DNA from 4 places in the Rhizobium sp. RCC_161_2 genome. Region 2 is predicted to be linked to each of the others. Evidence: riboswitches for the same ligand, from Rfam matches in the RefSeq annotation. Region 2 holds a riboswitch; each other region holds the start of a gene.
What was found. A riboswitch is a leader RNA that binds a small molecule or an ion and turns the genes downstream of it on or off. The one in region 2 is predicted to bind cobalamin.
Positions count from the first base shown of each region.

Region 1 (4,950 bases), on a different contig from region 2:
GCGCGGCTGCGCGTTGCAGCCGGTCGTTGATGGCCTCGCCGAGGCCCTCGTCGGGAATGCTGGAAAAGGCGATGGTCGCAGCACCGCTGGCATCGGCGCGCTTCATGAAGTCGAAGAGATTGGCGGCGGCCTCAGCGAGGTCGCCGGACGGGCTGAGGTCGAGCACGACCGCTGCCCTCTCGATGCCGGCAATATCGGGCCTGCCGAAGCGGATCAACGCTTCGCCGGCGGAAACAGAGGTCGCATCGAGCCGCACGGCGGCACCCGGCGCATAATGTGAGGCGAGCATCCCCGGCGCTTCGATGGCCGCCGACGCGCCGTTCTTGCGCTTCAGCGATTGGCCCGCGACCTGCTCGATCTCGTCTGCCGCGAGCCCGCCCGGCCTCAGCAAGCGCATCTCGCCGCTCTCCACCTTGACGATGGTCGACTCGACGCCGACGACGGAGGCGCCGGCATCGAGGATCAGCGAAATCCGCTCGCCGAGATCGTCTTGGACATGATCGGCGCTGGTGGCGCTGATCTTGCCGGAGGTATTGGCGCTGGGGGCAGCAAGCGGCCGGCCGAAGGCGCGGATCAGTTCACCGGCAAAGCCTTGCGGCACGCGGATACCGACCGTATCGAGCCCGGCGGTCGCCAGCGGATGAATGTCGCTTTCCGGGCGCAGTGGCAGCACCAGCGTCAGCGGCCCCGGCCAGAAGGCTTCCGCCAGCTTTCGCGAAACAGGGTCAAAGATCGCATAGCGCTCGGCCATGGCGAGGTCGCTCATGTGGCAGATCAGCGGATTGAAGCGCGGCCGACCCTTGGTCTCGTAGATACGGGTGATGGCGGCGGGATTGGTGGCGTCGGCGGCAAGCCCGTAGACCGTCTCGGTCGGCAGCCCGATCGGCAGACCTTCGGCGAGAGTTGCCGTTGCCGCCGCTATTGCCGCCTCGGGGTGCTGGAGAATGTCTATATGTCGCGCCATGGCCTGACCGGTTGCCGTTCAGGCCGTTCTTATGCTTTTCGAGTTTAGGGATCAATGATCAAAGCTGGCGAATAATGTCGCGAAGCTGTTCGTTGCGCGCGCCGAGCAACAGCACATTGCGGATGGCGATCTGCGGATCATGAGTGTGGAAAAGCACGCCGTTGCCGCGCACCTCGCGATTGATCGTCAGCTTCTTCTTCGAAGCGTCCTCATCCGGCCTTATGGCGACGGCGAAATACATCCGCGAATATTTCAGGCTGATGTCTTCGAAGAAGGCGTCATTCTGGCCGAGGCGGGCAAAGAAATTGGCGATGTAGAAGGCCCAGCTCACCTCCTCATATTGCGCGAATTGCGTCCGCGCCGCGGTGACATGGCAATAGCCGAGATGTGGCGTGTCCCTGAGCGTGTGATGGAAGATCAGTTTCGGAAAGCGGATCGACTGGTGAAAACTGTTGAGCCGGCCATGGGTCGTCTCGCCGGCGTTTCTGAGCTTGATTGCCGTGCGTTCGGCTACTTCCTCGAATGTGAGGTAACGTCGCTCCTCGGCGAGCCAATGCGTCTTGTCGCGATTGATGCGGCCGGTGCGCAGGAATTCCGTATATCCGGGCACCGGCAGCGTCGGCTCCGGGTCGGCGGTTTTCTTGGCATCGAAATATCTGAGCTTTGCCATGCCGGCTCGCCATGGAGGTCTGGATGCTGAATGATAGATCGCCTAGCTTGAGCCGGGCTGAAGCGCATGCTTTTGCAAGGGGATTGCTGAAGAGGGAGAGAACCATGCCCGGCATTACCGATCTGAAGCTGCTGCTTGCCGGCATGAAGCCTGATCTCGTCGAGGGCGAATTCGTCTATTGCAGCGTGCCGGTCTCGTCGCTGGCGGATTATGTCCATATGAATCCGGTTGGACTGTTTCAGGAAAAGGAAGGCGTGACGCTGATCCTGCCGGTCGAGGCGGCCCGGCAAGCAGGGCTCCCTACCGAGCCGGCGATGCGGATGATTACCCTCGAAATCCACTCCTCGCTGGAGGCTGTGGGTCTCACGGCCGCCTTTGCGACGGCGCTGGGAAACGAGGAGATCAGCGCCAATGTCGTCGCCGGCTATTACCATGATCATATCTTCGTGCCAGCGGCCGATGCCGGGCGGGCAATGGCGGCACTACGGGCTCTCTCTGCGGCGCAATATCCGCCTTGAAGCCCGCCCGCTCATGGCTCTGTCGCAATTAAGACAAAGCGCCATCGGCGTAGAGTAGCGGGCGTGGGAAACGATACTCTTGGCGGGAGCATAACGATTTGAATTGTCTTTCGATATTTCGACTGCACAAACTTTCCAAAAGTCTTCTTTGGTCTGTCGTCAATTTCGAAGCCGATGTCGCATTGCAGCAGAGCGGCGGGCGGGGCGAGGATTATGATGACCTCAATCTCAAGGTGCCGCCTGCTAGGGAGGCGGAGAATTGGGAAGCCGGTCAAAATCCGGCGCTGCCCCCGCAACGGTGGTGGAGTAAGGCATGGCGGATAAAGCCACTGGGCTGAGATAGCCTGGGAAGGTGCCATGGGGTCCTTTAGGGGACCGCTCCAGAGCCCGGAAACCAGCCTTGGGGAGATTGATTTACTGACCGCGGCGGGCGGTCGGGACATTGCGTTGCGGTCGGTTACGGCCGATCGTGCATGTCCTCTGCCTGCTGACCGCTACTGCGCAAGGATAGGCAAATGGACATCAGCAGCAATGTTTTGCGGCAATTGAAGAACCGCCGCGAGGGCTTCAGCCTGGAGCAGCCCTTCTACACCGACCCGGATTATTTCAAGCTCGATATGGAGACGATCTATTATCGCGACTGGCTGTTCATCGGCCATGATTGCGAAGTGCCGCGTGCTGGCAACTATTTCACCGTCCAGATCGGCGATTATCCCGTCGTTATCGTTCGCGGCCGCGATCAGGTGATCCGCGCCTTCCACAATAGCTGTCGCCATCGCGGCTCGCGTGTTTGTTCCTCCGAGCGCGGTTCTTCGGCAAAGCTCGTCTGCCCCTATCACCAGTGGACCTATGAGCTTGACGGCTCGCTGCTCTTTGCCCGTCAGATGGCGGAGGATTTCGACAAGAGCCAGTTCTCGCTGAAGCCGGTTCATTGCGAAAGCGTCGGCGGCTATATCTTCATCTGCCTCGCGCAGAATGCCCCGGACTTCGCCCCCGTCCGCGCCACGATCGAGCCTTACATGGCGCCGCATCGCATGAGCGAGGCCAAGATCGCCTTCCAGAGCACCATCATCGAAAAGGGCAACTGGAAGCTCGTCTGGGAAAACAACCGCGAGTGCTATCACTGCGCAGCCAATCATCCCGAACTTTGCCGCACCTTCCCGGAAGCGCCGACCGTCACCGGCGTGCAGGGCGCGATGAGCGATCCTGTCATCCTCGAGCACTGGGGTCGCTGCGAAGCCGCAGGCTTGCCGAGCGAGTTCAAGATCTCGCCGGACGGTCAGTTCCGCGCTGCCCGCATGCCGCTGATCGAAGGCGCCGAAAGCTACACAATGTCCGGCCAGAATGCCGTCAAGCGGCCGCTGTCCTCCGACGTGACGATCAACAACATCGGCACGATGCTGTTGTTCCACTACCCGACGACATGGAACCATCTTCTCGGCGACCATGCCATTTCCTTCCGCGTGCTGCCGATCAGTGCCGAGGAAACCGCCGTCACCACCAAGTGGCTGGTGCACAAGGATGCCGTCGAAGGCGTCGATTACGACCTCGAGGAACTGACCCACGTCTGGACGGAAACCAACGACCAGGACCGTCGTATCGTCGAGGAAAATGCCTTCGGCATCCGCTCGCCGGCCTATGAGCCCGGTCCCTATTCGGAAATCCATGAGGGCGGCGTCATGCAGTTCGTCGAATGGTACACCAATTTCATGATCAACCGGCTGCAGGGCGATCAGGCCAAGCTGTCGGCGGTTGCCTGAGCCATGAACATGACCGTCTCCCTCCGCCATCAGCACCTGGACCAGATGAAGCCCTGGAGCGACAGGCAGCATCTGCTCGAATGCCTCTCGGCAACGCCGGAAGCACCCGATGTGATGACCTTCACCTTCCGCTCCGACAAGGATAACTGGTTCCGCTATCTGCCGGGCCAGTTCGTCACCCTGGAGCTGCCGGCGGCTGCGGAGCCGGTCATGCGGACCTACACGCTGTCCTCGACCCCGTCGCGGCCTCTCTCGGTCGCCATTACGGTCAAGGCGCAGAAGGACAGCATCGGCACGCGCTGGATGTTCGAGAACCTGAAGCCCGGCATGCGCGTCAAGGCTTTCGGTCCGCTCGGCGACTTCAGCCATATCCGTCATCCCGGCGAGAAATATCTCTTCGTCTCCGCCGGCTCCGGCGTTACACCGATGATGGCGATGACGCGCTACATGGCCGACACCGCGCCGCTATCCGATATCACCTTCATCAATTGCTCGCGCAGCCCCGCCGACATCATCTTCCGCTCGGAGCTGGAATATCTGGCCCGTTTCATGCCGAACCTCGATCTCGGCTTCATCGTCGAGGGCTGCGGCCGCACCGATCTCTGGTCGGGGCTGAAAGGCCGGATCGACAAGGCGAAGATCGGGCTGCTGGCGCCCGATTTCATGGACCGCACGATCTTCTGCTGCGGTCCGGAAGTCTTCATGGATGCCGTCCGTTCCATGCTGGTAGCTCACGGCTTCGACATGACACGCTATCATCAGGAAAGCTTCCAGCCGGCGCAGGCAGCAACGCCGCTGGCAGAAGTCAGCGATGACGCCTCGACGGAAGCGGCGACCTCGATCAGCTTCACCATGGCCGGCAAGGATGTTCCCTGTGCTCCTGGCCAGACGATCCTGCAGGCCGCGCGCGGCGCCGGTGTGCGCATCGGTGCTGCCTGCGAATCGGGCCTCTGCGGCACATGCCGGGTGATGAAGCTCTCGGGTGAGGTCGAGATGAGCCACAATGGTGGTATTCTCGACGACGAGATCGAGGAAGGC
Region 1 is NZ_JBFUPL010000008.1:89,539-94,488, reverse strand. It holds gene AB6803_RS20575 (L-threonylcarbamoyladenylate synthase) at 1-964, opposite strand, end outside; gene AB6803_RS20570 (DUF6656 family protein) at 1,023-1,634, opposite strand; gene AB6803_RS20565 (ACT domain-containing protein) at 1,739-2,152, shown strand; cobalamin riboswitch at 2,367-2,570, shown strand; gene AB6803_RS20560 (SRPBCC family protein) at 2,668-3,912, shown strand; gene AB6803_RS20555 (2Fe-2S iron-sulfur cluster-binding protein) at 3,916-4,950, shown strand, end outside.
Region 1: it holds a riboswitch for cobalamin, as region 2 does, so the genes downstream of both, AB6803_RS20560 (SRPBCC family protein) here and AB6803_RS04035 (ABC transporter substrate-binding protein) in region 2, are expected to answer to the same signal.

Region 2 (4,950 bases):
TCAATTCGATCCGCTCTATTCCGAAGGACAAGATCTTCATCGTTCAGCTGGCGGATGCGCCGCTCATCGACATGGACCTGCTCTACTGGAGTCGGCATTTCCGCAACATGCCGGGCGAGGGTGACCTACCCGTAACGGCCTTTGCGACGGCTGTCGCCGAAACCGGCTATGACGGCTATTTCTCGCTGGAAATCTTCAACGACCAGTTTCGTGGCGGCTCGTCGCGGGCGATTTCCGCCGATGGTCATCGATCGCTGATCTATCTCGGCGACCAGGTGCGCCGCAACCCCAATGCCGGCGGTCTCACCGTTGCCTCCATGCCTGATCGGGTTTCCGTCAAAGGTGTTGGTTTCGTGGAATTTTCCGCCGACGAAGAGGACGCAGACGATCTCATCGGCATTCTGCGCACGCTCGGCTTCCGCAAAGTCGCCATGCACCGGACGAAGACGGTGAGCCTCTTTCAACAGGGTGATATCCGCATTCTCGTCAACACCGACGATGGGGGATTTGCCAATTCCTCCTTCGCCGTGCACGGCACTTTGGCCTATGCGGTGGCACTTGTTGTTGACGACGCGGAAGCAGCTTTGGCGCGCGCCAGGGCGCTCGATGCGGAACCGTTCAGCCAGCCAGTCGCAGAGGGCGAACTCGACGTACCGGCGATCCGTGGGGTTGGCGGTGGTCTCATCTATTTCCTCGACGACAAGACCGATCTCGGGCATTTTTCCGAGATCGACTTCATTCCTTTTGATGACAAAGCCGCAGTCCAGCCCGCTGGGCTACGCACCGTCGACCATATTGCCCAGACAGTCGCCTATGAGGAAATGCTGACCTGGTTGCTGTTCTATACGTCGATCTTTGAGACACGGAAGACGCCGATGGTCGATATCATCGATCCGGCCGGCGTGGTGCGCAGCCAGGTGGTGGAAAATGACGCGGGCACGCTGCGGATCACGCTGAACGGTGCGGAGAACCGCCGTACGCTGGCCGGTCACTTCATCGCGGAAAAGTTCGGCTCTGGTGTGCAGCACCTAGCCTTCCAGACCGACGACATCTTCAAGACGGCCGAAGTGCTGCGGAAGAACGGTTTTCAGCCCTTGCCCATCTCGCCTAATTACTACGATGACGTCGAAGCGCGCTTCGGTCTCGATCCGGAACTGACCGAGCGGCTGAAGGCGGAGAACATTCTCTATGACCGCGACGAACACGGTGAATTCTTTCAGCTCTATAGCGGCACCTTCGGTGAAGGCTTCTTCTTCGAGATCGTTCAGCGCAATGACTACCGGGGATATGGCGCTCCGAACGCCATCTTCCGCATCGCCGCACTCAAGAGGCATCTCCGGCCGGAGGGCCTTCCAAGGGAGTGAACTTAGTATCACTGCGCCGCAATCCCGGTTTCGCATGAAATCAAGCCCGAGATATCCGTAGCCGGATCATCATGTCTGCGCTGAACCGGCAGGCAGCGTCACCTATCGCGCTGCTTGGTCATGCAGGTCTCGGCTACTATTTCACAGCATTTCATAAAACGGATCGTGCAAACTGGACAGCTGTCAGAAAGTTTGATAGCGAACGTAATGTTATTACGTAACTATTAAAGTTTATCATGATATCCAGATCGATGACGGCGGGAGGCTTGGCCGCGAGGGCTATTTTCAAGTTGGCGTCCTCGCGGCTTGACGCAAGCGTCGTGCTTGGCATAACTGGACTTGACGGTTCCCCAACGATGACTCCGAGGGGATTAATAGGGAACACGGTGAGGACGACCCAAAAGGGACCAAGACCGTGGCTGCCCCCGCAACTGTAAGCGGATTGCCGTCCATCCTCGTGGTGCCGAAAGGCGCCATGCCACTGCGCCGATCAGGCGCGGGAAGGCAGATGGACGACTGATATCCGTAAGCCAGGAGACCTGCCGTCGAAGATTTATCCATTGTCACGGGCGGGGATGCCCGAAACAGGAGCAGGACATGACCATCCTTTACGCTTCGCAGCGCCTTGATACGCTGCCTTCCCCGAATTTTGACGATCATTCGACCGCTCGGAATGCCTGTTGGGCATTCTGACTTTCACCACCGCCCTTTTCGGGCGGCGTTCACATCACTTCGGGGAATTATGATGAAGACCATTTTCAAGCGGCCATTGCGCGCCGGCCTATTCGCGATGTCGTTGATCGTCGCCGGCTTGCCGGGGCAGGCGGGAGCTGCGGAAACCAGCTACCCTCTTAAGCTCCAGAACTGCGGCCGGCAGATCACCATCCAGAAGGCGCCGTCGCGCACGGTCTCTATCGGCCAGAGCACAACGGAAATCCTCTATAGCCTCGGTGTTGCCGACAAGGTGGTCGGCACCGCAGTCTGGGTCGGACCGGTTCTTAAGGGCTATGAGGGCGTCAACGCCAAGATCGAGCGCCTTGCCGACAACGATCCAAGCTTCGAAAGCGTCGTCGGAAAGAAGCCGGATATCGTGACTGTTCAGTTCCAGTGGCAGGTGGGACCGGAAGGCGTGGTCGCCAAGCCGGAACAGTTCGAGGAGCTGGGTATCCCGGTCTATACCTCGCCGTCCGATTGCGTCGGTAAGGAGAACTCCGGCTCCAGCGATGGCGTCCGCCATCAGGTCTTCACTATGGATCTCGTCTATCAGGAGATCCGCGATCTCGCGAAGATCTACAATGTGCAGGACAAAGGCGAGGAAGTGGTCGCTGATCTGAAGCGGCGCGAAGCGGCAGCCCGCGCCAAGGTTTCTTCCGCACAGGGCAAGCTTTCCGCCGTCTTCTGGTTCTCCAGCGCCAAGGATGCCGATCCCTATGTTGCCGGCCGCAATGGCGCGCCGGGCTACATCATGTCGGCGCTCGGCATCAAGAATATCATCGAGACCGATGATGAATGGCCGACGGTCGGCTGGGAGACGATTGCCAAGGCCAATCCAACCATGATCGTGGCGGCTGCGATGGAGCGTCGCCGCTATCCGCTGGACAGCGCGGAGGCCAAGCGCAAATTCCTGGAAAAGGACCCTGTCGCGAGCCTGATGCCCGCCGTCAAAAGTGGCCATGTCTTCGAGATGGATGCGCAGGCGATGAACCCGACAATCCGTACGATCGAAGGCATAGAGGCGCTTGCTGATGCCATCGCAGCGGCCGGCCTGACACAGTGAGCCGCGCTCTTTCATCGATCGGGCGAACGGGTACAATCGCCTTGGCGCTCGCCATTCTTGTTGCCGCGCTCTGGCTGGGTGCGGCGATCGGCGAGACCTCGATCCCGTTTGAGACCGTCGCCAAGACCGTGGCCAATCGGCTTTGGGGCGCCGGTTACCCGCTCGAGCCGATCGACGAGGGCATCGTCTGGAGCTATCGGCTGAGCCGCGCAGTCGTTGGAGCCTCTTGCGGGGCGGCACTTGCCCTGTCCGGTGTTGTGCTGCAGTCGCTGCTGCGCAACCCGCTGGCCGACCCCTACATTCTCGGCATTTCCGCCGGCGCCTCCACCGGCGCCGTCGGTGTCGCGATCCTCGGTCTGGGTGCGGGCGCCCTGACGATGCCGATGGGAGCTTTCCTCGGTGCGCTCGTCGCCTTCGCTCTCGTCGCGTTGCTGGCCGTCAGGGCGGGGCGTGGGACGGCCGCGATCATTCTGGCCGGGGTCGTGGGCTCGCAGCTCTTCAACGCGCTCACCTCCTTCATCGTCACCAAGGCGGCGACAGCCGAGCAAGCGCGCGGCATCATGTTCTGGCTGCTCGGCAATCTCTCCGGTGTGCGCTGGCCGGATGCCTGGCTGGCAATTCCCGCTGCGCTGTTGGGGCTCGTCATCTGCCTCTGGCATGCCCGGTCGCTGGATGCGTTTACCTTCGGCTTGGAATCGGCCGCCTCGCTCGGCATTTCGGTGCGACGCACCTATCTCGTGCTCGTCGGCACATCCGCGATGATGACCGCCGTCATGGTGTCGATCGTCGGCTCCATCGGCTTCGTCGGGCTGGTCATCCCGCACGCGGCGCGAATGCTGGTGGGTGTCCGCCATGGTGTGCTTCTGCCGGCAGCAGCCCTGATCGGCGCCATCTTCATGATCGCGGCCGACATCCTGTCGCGCACGCTGATCCACGGCCAGGTTCTGCCGATCGGCGTGATCACCGCGCTTGTCGGCGCGCCCGCCTTCGCCTTGATCTTGAGCCAGAAGAGGGCGCGCGCATGACCCTGTCCGCAAGGAATGTTTCGTGGAATGCCGGTGGGCAAGCTATCGTTCGGGACATATCGCTGGACGTCCGCACCGGCGAATTTCTTGGGATCATCGGGCCGAATGGCTCCGGCAAGACGAGCCTGATGATGATGCTCTCCGGCATCCGCAAGCCGAAGACCGGGGAGATTTTTGTGGACGGCACGCCGATCCGTGCTCTCGGACGGCGCGAACTCTCCCGGCGTCTGGCCCTGGTGGAGCAACAGGCAGACACTGGCGAGCGGATTACGGCCAGACAGGCCGTTGAACTCGGCCGTACGCCCTATCTTGGGGCGTTATCGCCCTGGTCGGCGACGGATGATGCGATCGTCGAGGCCGCCCTCGCCAATGTCGATATGCTCCATCTTTCTGGCCGGCTGTGGAGCACGCTTTCGGGTGGAGAACGCCAACGGCTGCACATTGGCCGCGCACTTGCGCAGCAGCCAAAGATCCTGCTCCTCGACGAGCCGACAAACCATCTCGACATCGGTCACCAGATCGGCCTTCTGGATCTCGTGCGCCGGCAGGATCTGACCGTGGTCGCGGCCCTGCATGATCTGAACCATGCCGCCATGTTCTGTGACCGCCTTGCCGTCATGAATAGCGGGCGACTGGTGGCGCTCGGTACGCCGCGTGAGGTGCTGACGGCCGAATGCATCCGCGATGTGTTTGGTGTGGATGTCGAGGTAGAGCACGATAGCGACGGCGGCTGCTTCATCCGCTACCGGGCGACGGCTGCCCCGCGCCGGCCATTGCGGGTCAT
Region 2 is NZ_JBFUPL010000001.1:897,303-902,252, reverse strand. It holds gene AB6803_RS04040 (bifunctional sugar phosphate isomerase/epimerase/4-hydroxyphenylpyruvate dioxygenase family protein) at 1-1,364, shown strand, start outside; cobalamin riboswitch at 1,691-1,926, shown strand; gene AB6803_RS04035 (ABC transporter substrate-binding protein) at 2,110-3,141, shown strand; gene AB6803_RS04030 (FecCD family ABC transporter permease) at 3,138-4,166, shown strand; gene AB6803_RS04025 (ABC transporter ATP-binding protein) at 4,163-4,950, shown strand, end outside.

Region 3 (4,950 bases), on a different contig from region 2:
ATAACCCGTTTCTCGCGCTGCGCCTTCAGTTCGGCGATGTCGTCTAGAAAGCGCTGGAAATCCGGATCGTTCTGCATGCGGGCATCGTGGCGGCTTTGCAGTTGCGGCAGCAATGCCTTTATATCGCCATCGGGCTTATAGTTGGCTGGCTTGACCTCAGTCCACGGCAGAGCATTGTCATAGCTCGCCTCGCCAAAGGTCTTAGGGTCCGAAAGGCCCGGCAGGCTGATGTCAGGCGTCACGCCGCGCAGCTGTGTCGTGCCGCCATTGACACGGAAAAACTGGGCAACCGTCAATTTCAGCTCGCCGAACTTCGGCTTGCTGTTGCGGGCCACCTGGTCGAGATTGACCACGGTCTGCACGGTGCCCTTACCAAAACTGGGTTCGCCGACAATCACCCCTCGACCATAGTCTTGTATCGCTGCGGCAAAAATCTCGGAGGCCGATGCCGAGCCGCGATTGATCAACACGCCAACCGGACCAGTCCAGGCAGGCACGGGAAGATCGTCGCTTTCCACGTCGACCTTGCCGTCCGCATCGCGTTGCTGAACCACCGGGCCTTTGCCAACGAACAGGCCGGTCAAATCGATCGCTTCGGACAGCGAACCACCGCCATTGTTGCGCAAGTCGATCAAAACGCCGTCGACCTTGTCTTGGTTGAGCTCAGTAAGAAGCTTGGCGACATCGCGGCTTGCGCTTCTGTAATCCTTGTCGCCTTTTCGACGCGCTTCGAAGTCCTCATAAAACGCCGGCAGAGTGATCACACCAATTTTGCGCGTGGCGTCGCCATCCTTTACCGACAGGATGGTCTTCTGGGCAGCCTGCTTTTCGAGGCTGATCTTATCGCGCACCAGGCTGATAAGGCGATGTTTGCCATCCGGCCCGGCATCCGCTGGCAAGATATCCAGGCGCACGACCGAACCCTTCGCGCCACGGATCATCTGCACGATTTCGTCAAGGCGCGTGCCGACCACTTCCTTTATCGCGCCGTTTTCGCCTTGACCGACACCGGTAATGCGGTCACCGACCGCAAGCTTACCGGACAATTGCGCCGGGCCGCCGGCCACGAGTTCACGGATCGTCGTGTAGTCGTCTCTTTCCTGCAAGACCGCGCCGATACCAACCAGCGACAGCTTCATGGAAATATCAAATTCAGCCGAAGCGCTGGCACCGAAATAGTCGGTATGCGGGTCAACCGACGTTGTGTAGGCGTCCATGAATGACTGGAACACATCGTCGCTTTTGTACTTGTAGGCACGATCGAGGGAGTTTTTGTAACGTTTGTCGAGCGTATCGCGAATGGCCGCGTCAGTCTTGCCCGCCAGTTTCAAGCGCAGCCAGTCGCTCTTGACGCGTTTGCGCCACAGCTCATTGCTTTCCGCATCGGATTTCGGCCAAGGCTCCTTGTCGCGAATCAGGGGATAGTCTTCCTGCACACTGAAGTCGAATTTCTGGCCGAGCAGGCTGCGCGCGTAGCTCATGCGATCGACGACGCGCTGCTCATAAACGTTGAAAACGGAAAACGGGATATTCAAGTCTTCCCGATTGATGGCGTCATCGATCTTGGTGCTACTGGCCATGAACGTGTCGATATCCGTCTGCAGGAAGATGGCACGGTCCGGATCCAGAGACTTGATAAACCGGTTCATGACCTTGACCGACAAGGCATCATCAAGCGGAACGGGCTTATAATGGAAACGCTCGAGAAATTGCGCGCTCAAATGAGCAGCTTGTGCCTGTTGCTCTAACGGCGTCAAAACTGGCGGCGAGCCGGCTTCCAGGGCGTATGCCGACGGCGCAATTGCCAGGAATATGCAGAGGAAACCGTATTGTATACGCATTGAACTTTGATCCGATTCTCAACGTTGAGTGTTTAATGTGTAATGTTGGTGGAACAATTATGGTTTTTTGGCAACTAGACTAATGCTCTTCCAGAAAGATTTCCGGAATGCCTCCGCCCGGCAATACGTCAATCTGATGAAGTTTCCTGACGATATCTCTGTCTCTTCGCCAAGTTTGAGCGTGCGCGGGTCTGGCAGTCAAGATATCAATAAATAAACATATGTTTATATGTGTTGACACCGCGAACTCAAATTCGCGCTCGAAGCCTATTGGTCCGGTAAGAGCGATAAAGCGACATTGCTTGATGACGTGAGGAAACTTCGGGCCGACAACTGGAAGCTCCGGCGTTCGGCCCATCTGGTCCCTCACCGGTTATTCCCCACCAATTTCTGATGGGTCCCTATCATAGTCGTTGACGAGAATTTAACCTCGTCTACTATATGTAGTGTTCGAGGTTCTTCCGATTCGCAAGGATTGGAGGCTAAGACGGGAATACGGTGCGTGACCGCCCATTATGGGCGCCGCAATGCCGGAGCTGCCCCCGCAACTGTAAGCGGCGAGCATCTATCCACTGAAAGCCACTGAAGCATGATGTTTCGGGAAGGCGAGGATGGATGCAACGACCCGCGAGCCAGGAGACCTGCCTCAAACAAAACGTCCACGGGCGGGGTGTCCGGAAGGTCGCGTTTATGTGCGGAATGAGCTCCGCATATGCCGCTGCCCCCGTATGTCCCGCATGAGCCAACTTCGGGGTGAAGTCCATGTCCAGTTTGTCAGTCAAGCGCAAGCGCGAGTAACCGGGCCTAGCCGCGCGTCGTCGAGGCGCGTCCATCCTCATTTCAGATTTTTCGCACGGGCATCGACGGATGCCTGATCGATCCCGCATGTCTTTCGAACTCATACGAGGAAAATTATGAGCATTACCGTCTATAGCAAGCCCGCTTGCGTCCAGTGCACGGCCACCACCCGCGCGCTCGATCGACAGGGGATCGAATATCAGGTCGTGGATGTCTCCACGGATACCGCCGCCTATGAACTTGTCCAGGGACTTGGTTACAGGCAGGTGCCTGTGGTCGTCGCCGGCGAACAACACTGGGTGGGATTCCGGCCCGACATGATCAGCGCGCTTGCCTGATGGGAGAACCATCGATGGGCCAGATCGTCTATTTCTCCAGCCGGTCCGAGAACACTCATCGTTTCGTTCAGAAGCTTGGTCTTCCAGCGTTGCGCATCTCCCAGAACGCAGTGGGCCTTCTTCATATCCGGGAGCCCTTCGTCCTCATTCTCCCGACCTATTCGGGCGATGGCGGCAAGGGAGCCGTTCCAAAACAGGTGATCCGTTTCCTCAACGAGATGGAAAACCGATCGAACATCCGGGGTGTGATCGCCGCGGGCAACAGCAACTTCGGAGCGACCTTCGGGATCGCCGGCGACATCATCTCCGCCAAATGCCATGTGCCGTATCTTTACAGGTTCGAGCTGATCGGCACGGAAGAGGACGTCGCCAATGTCAGAGATGGATTGGAACGATTTTGGACACGCTCACACTCGAACGCCCGGTGAAGGCCATCGAAACGCAGCTCGACTATCATGCGCTGAACGCGATGCTGAACCTTTACGACGAGGATGGCAAAATCCAGCTCGACAAGGACCGGCTGGCGGCGAAGCAGTATTTTCTCCAGCACGTCAACCAGAACACCGTCTTCTTTCATAACCTCAGGGAGAAGCTCGATTATCTCGTGACCGAGGGCTATTACGAGCGCGAGGTTCTCGACCAGTACTCCTTCAATTTCGTGCGCGATCTCTTCGATCACGCCTATGCGAAGAAGTTCAGGTTCCCGACATTTCTCGGGGCCTTTAAATATTACACCAGCTACACGCTGAAGACCTTCGACGGGAAGCGTTACCTCGAGCGCTACGAGGACCGCATCTGCATGGTGGCGCTGACCCTGGCGCAGGGCAATGAATCCCTGGCTAAGGACATGGTCGACGAAATCATTGCCGGCCGCTTCCAGCCAGCGACCCCGACCTTCCTCAACGCCGGCAAGAAGCAGCGCGGCGAACTGGTCTCCTGCTTCCTGATGCGCGTCGAGGACAATATGGAGTCCATCGGACGCTCGATCAACTCGGCGCTTCAGCTTTCCAAGCGTGGTGGCGGCGTCGCACTGTCACTCACCAACATCCGCGAAGCCGGCGCGCCGATCAAACATATCGAAAACCAGTCATCCGGCATCATTCCGGTGATGAAACTGCTGGAAGACAGCTTCTCCTACGCCAACCAGCTCGGTGCGCGGCAAGGGGCGGGCGCGGTCTATCTGAACGCGCATCACCCCGACATCATGCGGTTCCTCGACACCAAACGCGAGAATGCCGACGAGAAGATCAGGATCAAGACGCTGTCGCTCGGCGTTGTCGTCCCCGACATCACCTTCGAACTCGCGAAGAACAATGAGGACATGTACCTGTTCTCGCCCTACGACGTCGAACGCGTCTATGGGGTGCCGTTCACGGAAATTTCCGTGACGGAGAAGTACCGCGAAATGGTGGCCGACAACCGTATCCGCAAGAAGAAGATCAAGGCGCGCGAATTTTTCCAGGTGATCGCCGAAATCCAGTTCGAGAGCGGCTATCCCTACATCATGTTCGAAGACACGGTGAACCGCGCCAACCCGATCGCCGGGCGCATCACCATGAGCAACCTTTGCTCCGAAATCCTTCAGGTGAGCGAGGCTAGCACCTACAGGGACGATCTTTGCTATGAGCATATGGGCAAGGATATTTCCTGTAATCTCGGTTCCTTGAACATCGCCGCAGCCATGGATTCAGACAACTTCGGCAAGACGATCGAGACGGCAATACGAGCGCTGACGGCAGTCTCCGACATGAGCCACATCTCGTCGGTGCCCTCGATCGAAAAGGGCAATGACGAAAGCCATGCGATCGGCCTCGGCCAGATGAACCTGCATGGCTATCTCGCTCGCGAGCGAATTTTCTATGGCTCCGAAGAAGGCGTCGATTTCACGAATATCTATTTCTATATCGTGACCTATCACGCCATCCGCGCGTCCAACCGCCTGGCAATGGAAAGGGAGCGCAGCTTCAAGGGGT
Region 3 is NZ_JBFUPL010000006.1:338,953-343,902, forward strand. It holds gene AB6803_RS18125 (carboxy terminal-processing peptidase) at 1-1,841, opposite strand, end outside; partial or broken gene AB6803_RS18130 (hypothetical protein) at 2,092-2,235, shown strand; cobalamin riboswitch at 2,278-2,505, shown strand; gene nrdH (glutaredoxin-like protein NrdH) at 2,756-2,977, shown strand; gene nrdI (class Ib ribonucleoside-diphosphate reductase assembly flavoprotein NrdI) at 2,992-3,405, shown strand; gene nrdE (class 1b ribonucleoside-diphosphate reductase subunit alpha) at 3,375-4,950, shown strand, end outside.
Region 3: it holds a riboswitch for cobalamin, as region 2 does, so the genes downstream of both, nrdH (glutaredoxin-like protein NrdH) here and AB6803_RS04035 (ABC transporter substrate-binding protein) in region 2, are expected to answer to the same signal.

Region 4 (4,950 bases), on a different contig from region 2:
CGATGCTCATGTCGACATTTGCCGTATGCACATCCGGGCGCATCATCCGCGCGACGGTGAGGTTGCGGATCCAGCCGACGTCATGGGCACTGCGGATGCTTTCGCCACGCAGATGGAAGCGCCAGGTGGCGAAGGAGTAGCCGAAAGTCGTGCGCACCACCAGCGACGAGGTGATGACGGCGGCCAGCACCAGCGCGGTGATCGGGAAATCGCCGGTGATTTCCAGCGCCAGGAAGGTCATGGTCAGCGGGCCGCCGATGATGGCGACCGCAAGCGAACTCATGCCGACGACGGCGTAGATGACCGGCGTCAGCGTGGTATGGTCGAAATAGGGCGCGCAATAGGCGAAGATCTTGCCGAGCAGCGCGCCCATGAACAGCGAGGCGAAGAACAGGCCGCCCCTGAAGCCGGAGCCGATCGAAACTGCCGAGGCAAGCGACTTCAGCAAAAGGAGGCTGGCAAGTCCCCATAGGGTGACTTCGCTGCCAAGGTTCAGATGCAGCGCGCCGTGGCCGGCGGAGAGAACCTGCGGCGAGATCAGCGCCAGAAGGCCGACGACCAAACCGCCGAGCGCCGGGCGGAAGGGCGGCGCGATCGAACTCTTGCGCGCCAGCTCCTCGACGAAAGCGACGCCCTGCATGATCAGGATGCCGACACCGGCGCAGAAACCGCCAAGCAGGATGGCCGGGATATAGTCGGCGGGGACCACGGCGCCGAACCGGCCGACATCGATGGCGAAATCATCGCCGGCAAGCATGCGGGCGATGAAGGTCGAGATCAGTGCCGAGACGACGACCGGGGTCAGTGTCAGGATGGAGTAGGTGCCGATGATCAGCTCGAAGGCGTAGAAGGCGCCGGTGAGCGGCGCATTGAAGGCGGCGGCGATGGCGCCGGCCGCACCGCAGCCAACCAGCATTCGAAGATCGGCGCGGCGGAACTGCATCTTGTAGCCGAATTTCGAGGCGATACCGGCCGCCAGCTGGGTATAGCCGGCCTCCAGTCCGACGGAGGCGCCGAAGCCATTGGAGATCAGGTTCTGCACGGCGACAAGGATGCTGTCGGTGAGCGACAGGCGGCCGCCGTGAAGCGCATTGGCTTCGATCGGGTCGATCATCGGCTTTTTGCGGGTGCGTGACATAATGAAGATCATCAGGCCGAGCAGGATGCCGCCGGCGATCGGGGCGATCAGCAGCAGCGACTTGTCGGTAATCTGCATGGCTGCCGAGCTCAGCCGGTCGTCGTCGGGGATGCCGTAGACGAGGCTGTGCAGCTTACGCGATATCAGGCTCATCGCCGTGACGGCGCAGCCGGAGGTGACGCCGACGAAAGCGCCGGCAATGACGAGCCCGAGCTCGCCACGGCGAAACAGCGCCCTCAGCCGGCTAGCGCTGAAAAAGGCGGAGAGAACACCAAGACGGCGTGGTTGAAATTTCTGCAACATGGGGAACTGACGATAGTTTCGTGCTCAGATGTATATACCTGGCTTCCATAAACTCCTAACATCAAAGAAATACGGCAAAAAGACTGCGTGACCAGAGGTTCCCGGGCTATTTTCGCTGTTGGAACAGCCGATGTCGCATCCGCCGCCTTGATTGACTTGCCAGGGCTGAAAGCCTAATCATTGCGGCATAACGAATGGTTCCCGAGCGGCGATCTGTCGCATGGGATGAAAAGGGAATGTGAAGGGGCGGACCCAACTCGGGCGTTCTCATCACAGCCGACCCCGCGACTGTAGAGCGGTCAGGGTTTTCCATCCGGTTTCGAGGGCATTTCGCTGACAGTCCGCAATGGTGTGGGCGAGTGGAAGCAGCTTCAGAGCCGGAAAAGCCACTGGCGTGGCATCATGATCAACCAGGGCTGGACGCCTCTAATATCTACGAATCGTCCGCTTTTTCATGATGACCTGCCGGGAAGGCGAGGAAGATCCGCTGGTGCATGAGCGGGGGCGACCGGTTTCGGTTCGCCTCCGCTTGCTGCGCCTTACCCGCGAGCCAGGAGACCTGCCATGCGTATCGGGCGCAAAGCCCATCCTGGGACGCATGTCTCGCTGCCAGCACGGAGGTTGTCATGGCGCCAAACGAGTTTTTCGCGCGCAAGCGCCCGCTTTTCGGTTTCAGCCGCACTGTGCTCACCCTCGTGCTCGTGTGGGAGCGGCAATAGCTCATGCCATCCTCACCATCCCGTGCGGTTTTCGTTCTCGGCGGCGCGCGCTCCGGCAAATCCCGATTCGCCGAATCCCTGATCTCCGATAGCGGTCTTGACCGTCATTATGTGGCAACCGGGCAGGCCTGGGACGAGGAGATGCGCGATCGTATCGCACAGCATCGGAACGATCGCGGCGATCTCTGGACGACGCATGAGGAGCCGCTCGATTTGACCGCCCGGCTGGCGTCGATCGACGGTGGTGGCCGCGCCGTTCTCGTCGATTGCCTGACGCTCTGGGTCACCAACCTGATGATGGCCGAGCGTAACATCGCGGCGGAATTTTCCGCTCTCACCGAATTTCTGCCGAAGGCCGGGTCGCGGCTCGTCCTCGTTTCCAACGAGGTCGGGCTCGGCATCGTGCCGGAAAACCGCATGGCGCGTGAGTTTCGCGACCATGCCGGCCGGCTGCACCAGATGATCGCGGCGGCAAGCGCCGAAGTCTATTTTATCGCGGCGGGACTGCCGCTGAAAATGAAGGGTTGATCCGCATGAGCCAAGAAAAGATTCCCGCCACCGTCATCACCGGCTTCCTTGGCGCCGGCAAGACGACGATGATCCGCAATCTGTTGCAGAACGCCGGCGGCAAGAAGATCGCCCTGATCATCAACGAATTCGGTGATCTCGGTGTCGATGGCGATGTGCTGAAAGGCTGCGGCGCAGAGAATTGCACCGAGGACGATATCATCGAGCTGACCAATGGCTGCATCTGCTGCACCGTCGCCGACGATTTCATCCCGACCATGACCAAGCTTCTGGAGCGGGACGTGCGCCCGGATCATATCGTCATCGAGACATCAGGCCTGGCGCTGCCGCAGCCGCTGGTCGCCGCCTTCAACTGGCCGGATATCCGCACCCAGGTCACCGTCGATGGCGTCATCACCGTGGTCGATAGCGCCGCTGTTGCCGCCGGTCGTTTCGCCGATGATCATGACGCCGTCGAGGCCCGTCGCGTCGAGGACGATTCGCTCGATCACGAAAGCCCGATTGAGGAACTGTTCGAGGATCAGCTCACCTGCGCCGACCTGATCGTTCTCAACAAGACCGATCTGATCGACGTCGCCGGCCTGGGCCGCGTCCGCGCCGAAGTCGCATCCCGCACCGTTCGCAAGCCAACGATCATCGAAGCGAAGAACGGGGACGTTCCGGCCGCCATCCTGCTCGGCCTCGGCATCGGCACGGAAGCCGACATCGCCAACCGCAAATCGCATCATGAGCTGGAGCATGAGGACGGCGCACCGCATGACCATGACGAATTCGACAGCTTCGTCGTCGAGCTCGGGCCGATCGCCGATCCCACCTTGTTCATCGAAAAGCTGAAGGGCGTGATTTCCGAACACGATGTCCTGCGCCTCAAGGGCTTTGTCGACGTTCCCGGCAAGCCGATGCGCCTGCAGATCCAGGCCGTCGGCAGCCGCATCGACCATTATTTCGACCGCGCATGGACGCCGGGCGAAGCGCGCGCGACGCGGCTGGTGGTGATCGGGCTGCATGGGATGGACGAAGGGATCGTGCGCAAGTCGATCGAGGCTTTGGTCTAAGGCAGAGCCATGCATCTCCTCCTAGCGCAAAAGGGTACGATCAGCGACGGCGAGGAGGCGATCGATCTCGGTCAGTCGCCGGGCAATATCCTGTTCCTGTCGGCGGCCGATACTGAGCTTGCGGCCATCGCCGCCGCCCATGGACAGGGAGAGGCGGGCTATTCGCTGCGACTTGCCAGCCTGATGAGCCTCAAGCATCCGATGTCGGTCGACACCTACATCGAGCGGACGGCGCGGCATGCGAAGCTGATTATCGTTCGCGCGCTTGGCGGAGCCAGCTATTTCCACTATGCGCTCGAGGCGCTGCATGCCTGTGCTGCACGCAGTGGCGCTCTTATTGCGGTGCTGCCAGGGGATTCGAAGTCCGATCCGGGGCTGATGCCGTTTTCCAACATCGCCCTCGACGATCTCAATGCGCTGTGGTCCTACCTGATCGAAGGCGGGGATGCGAATTCGCGGGCGTTTCTTGGCTATGCCGAGGCGATGTTGTCAGGGGCGGAGAAGCCGGCAACGGCATCACCTCTGATGAAGGCCGGGATCTGGTGGCCGGGCAGGGGTGTGATTGGGGTTGAGGAGTGGAAAGCGGTTTCTGCGTTGCGTGGAGATACCCCCTCATCCGCCCTTTGGGCACCTTCTCCCCAAGGGGAGAAGGGGAAAGCCGAGGGTGTGGTGATTTTACCCTCGCCCCAGCGGGGAGAGGGTGGCGCTCCTGAGCTTGTCGAGGGAGTGCCGGGTGAGGGGGCGATGCTGGGGGAGAAGCAGCTTGCGGATATCAATCCGCCGACAGTCGCCATCTCTTTTTACCGCGCCCTCGTCCAGAGCGGCGAAACCAAGCCTGTCGAAGCCTTGATCGAAGCTGCTATCGCCGAGGGCATGCGACCGCTGCCGGTGTTCGCCTACAGCCTCAAAGATCCAGTATCAATCGGCATTCTGGAAAGCGTGTTCACCGAATTGAAGCCGGATGTCGTCATCAACACGACCGGCTTTGCCGTCTCGGCGCCGGGTGCCGATCGACAGCCGACCGTGCTGGAGACGAGCAATGCCGTCGTGTTGCAGGCGATCTTTTCCGCCTCATCGAGAGAGGCATGGGAGGCGTCATCACAGGGGCTTTCGGCGCGCGATCTCGGCATGAATGTCGCTCTGCCGGAAGTGGATGGGCGCGTGCTTGCCCGCGCCGTCTCCTTCAAGGCGGCGGCGCGCTATGATG
Region 4 is NZ_JBFUPL010000002.1:209,233-214,182, forward strand. It holds gene AB6803_RS05135 (chloride channel protein) at 1-1,441, opposite strand, end outside; cobalamin riboswitch at 1,620-2,023, shown strand; gene cobU (bifunctional adenosylcobinamide kinase/adenosylcobinamide-phosphate guanylyltransferase) at 2,164-2,688, shown strand; gene cobW (cobalamin biosynthesis protein CobW) at 2,694-3,743, shown strand; gene cobN (cobaltochelatase subunit CobN) at 3,753-4,950, shown strand, end outside.
Region 4: it holds a riboswitch for cobalamin, as region 2 does, so the genes downstream of both, cobU (bifunctional adenosylcobinamide kinase/adenosylcobinamide-phosphate guanylyltransferase) here and AB6803_RS04035 (ABC transporter substrate-binding protein) in region 2, are expected to answer to the same signal.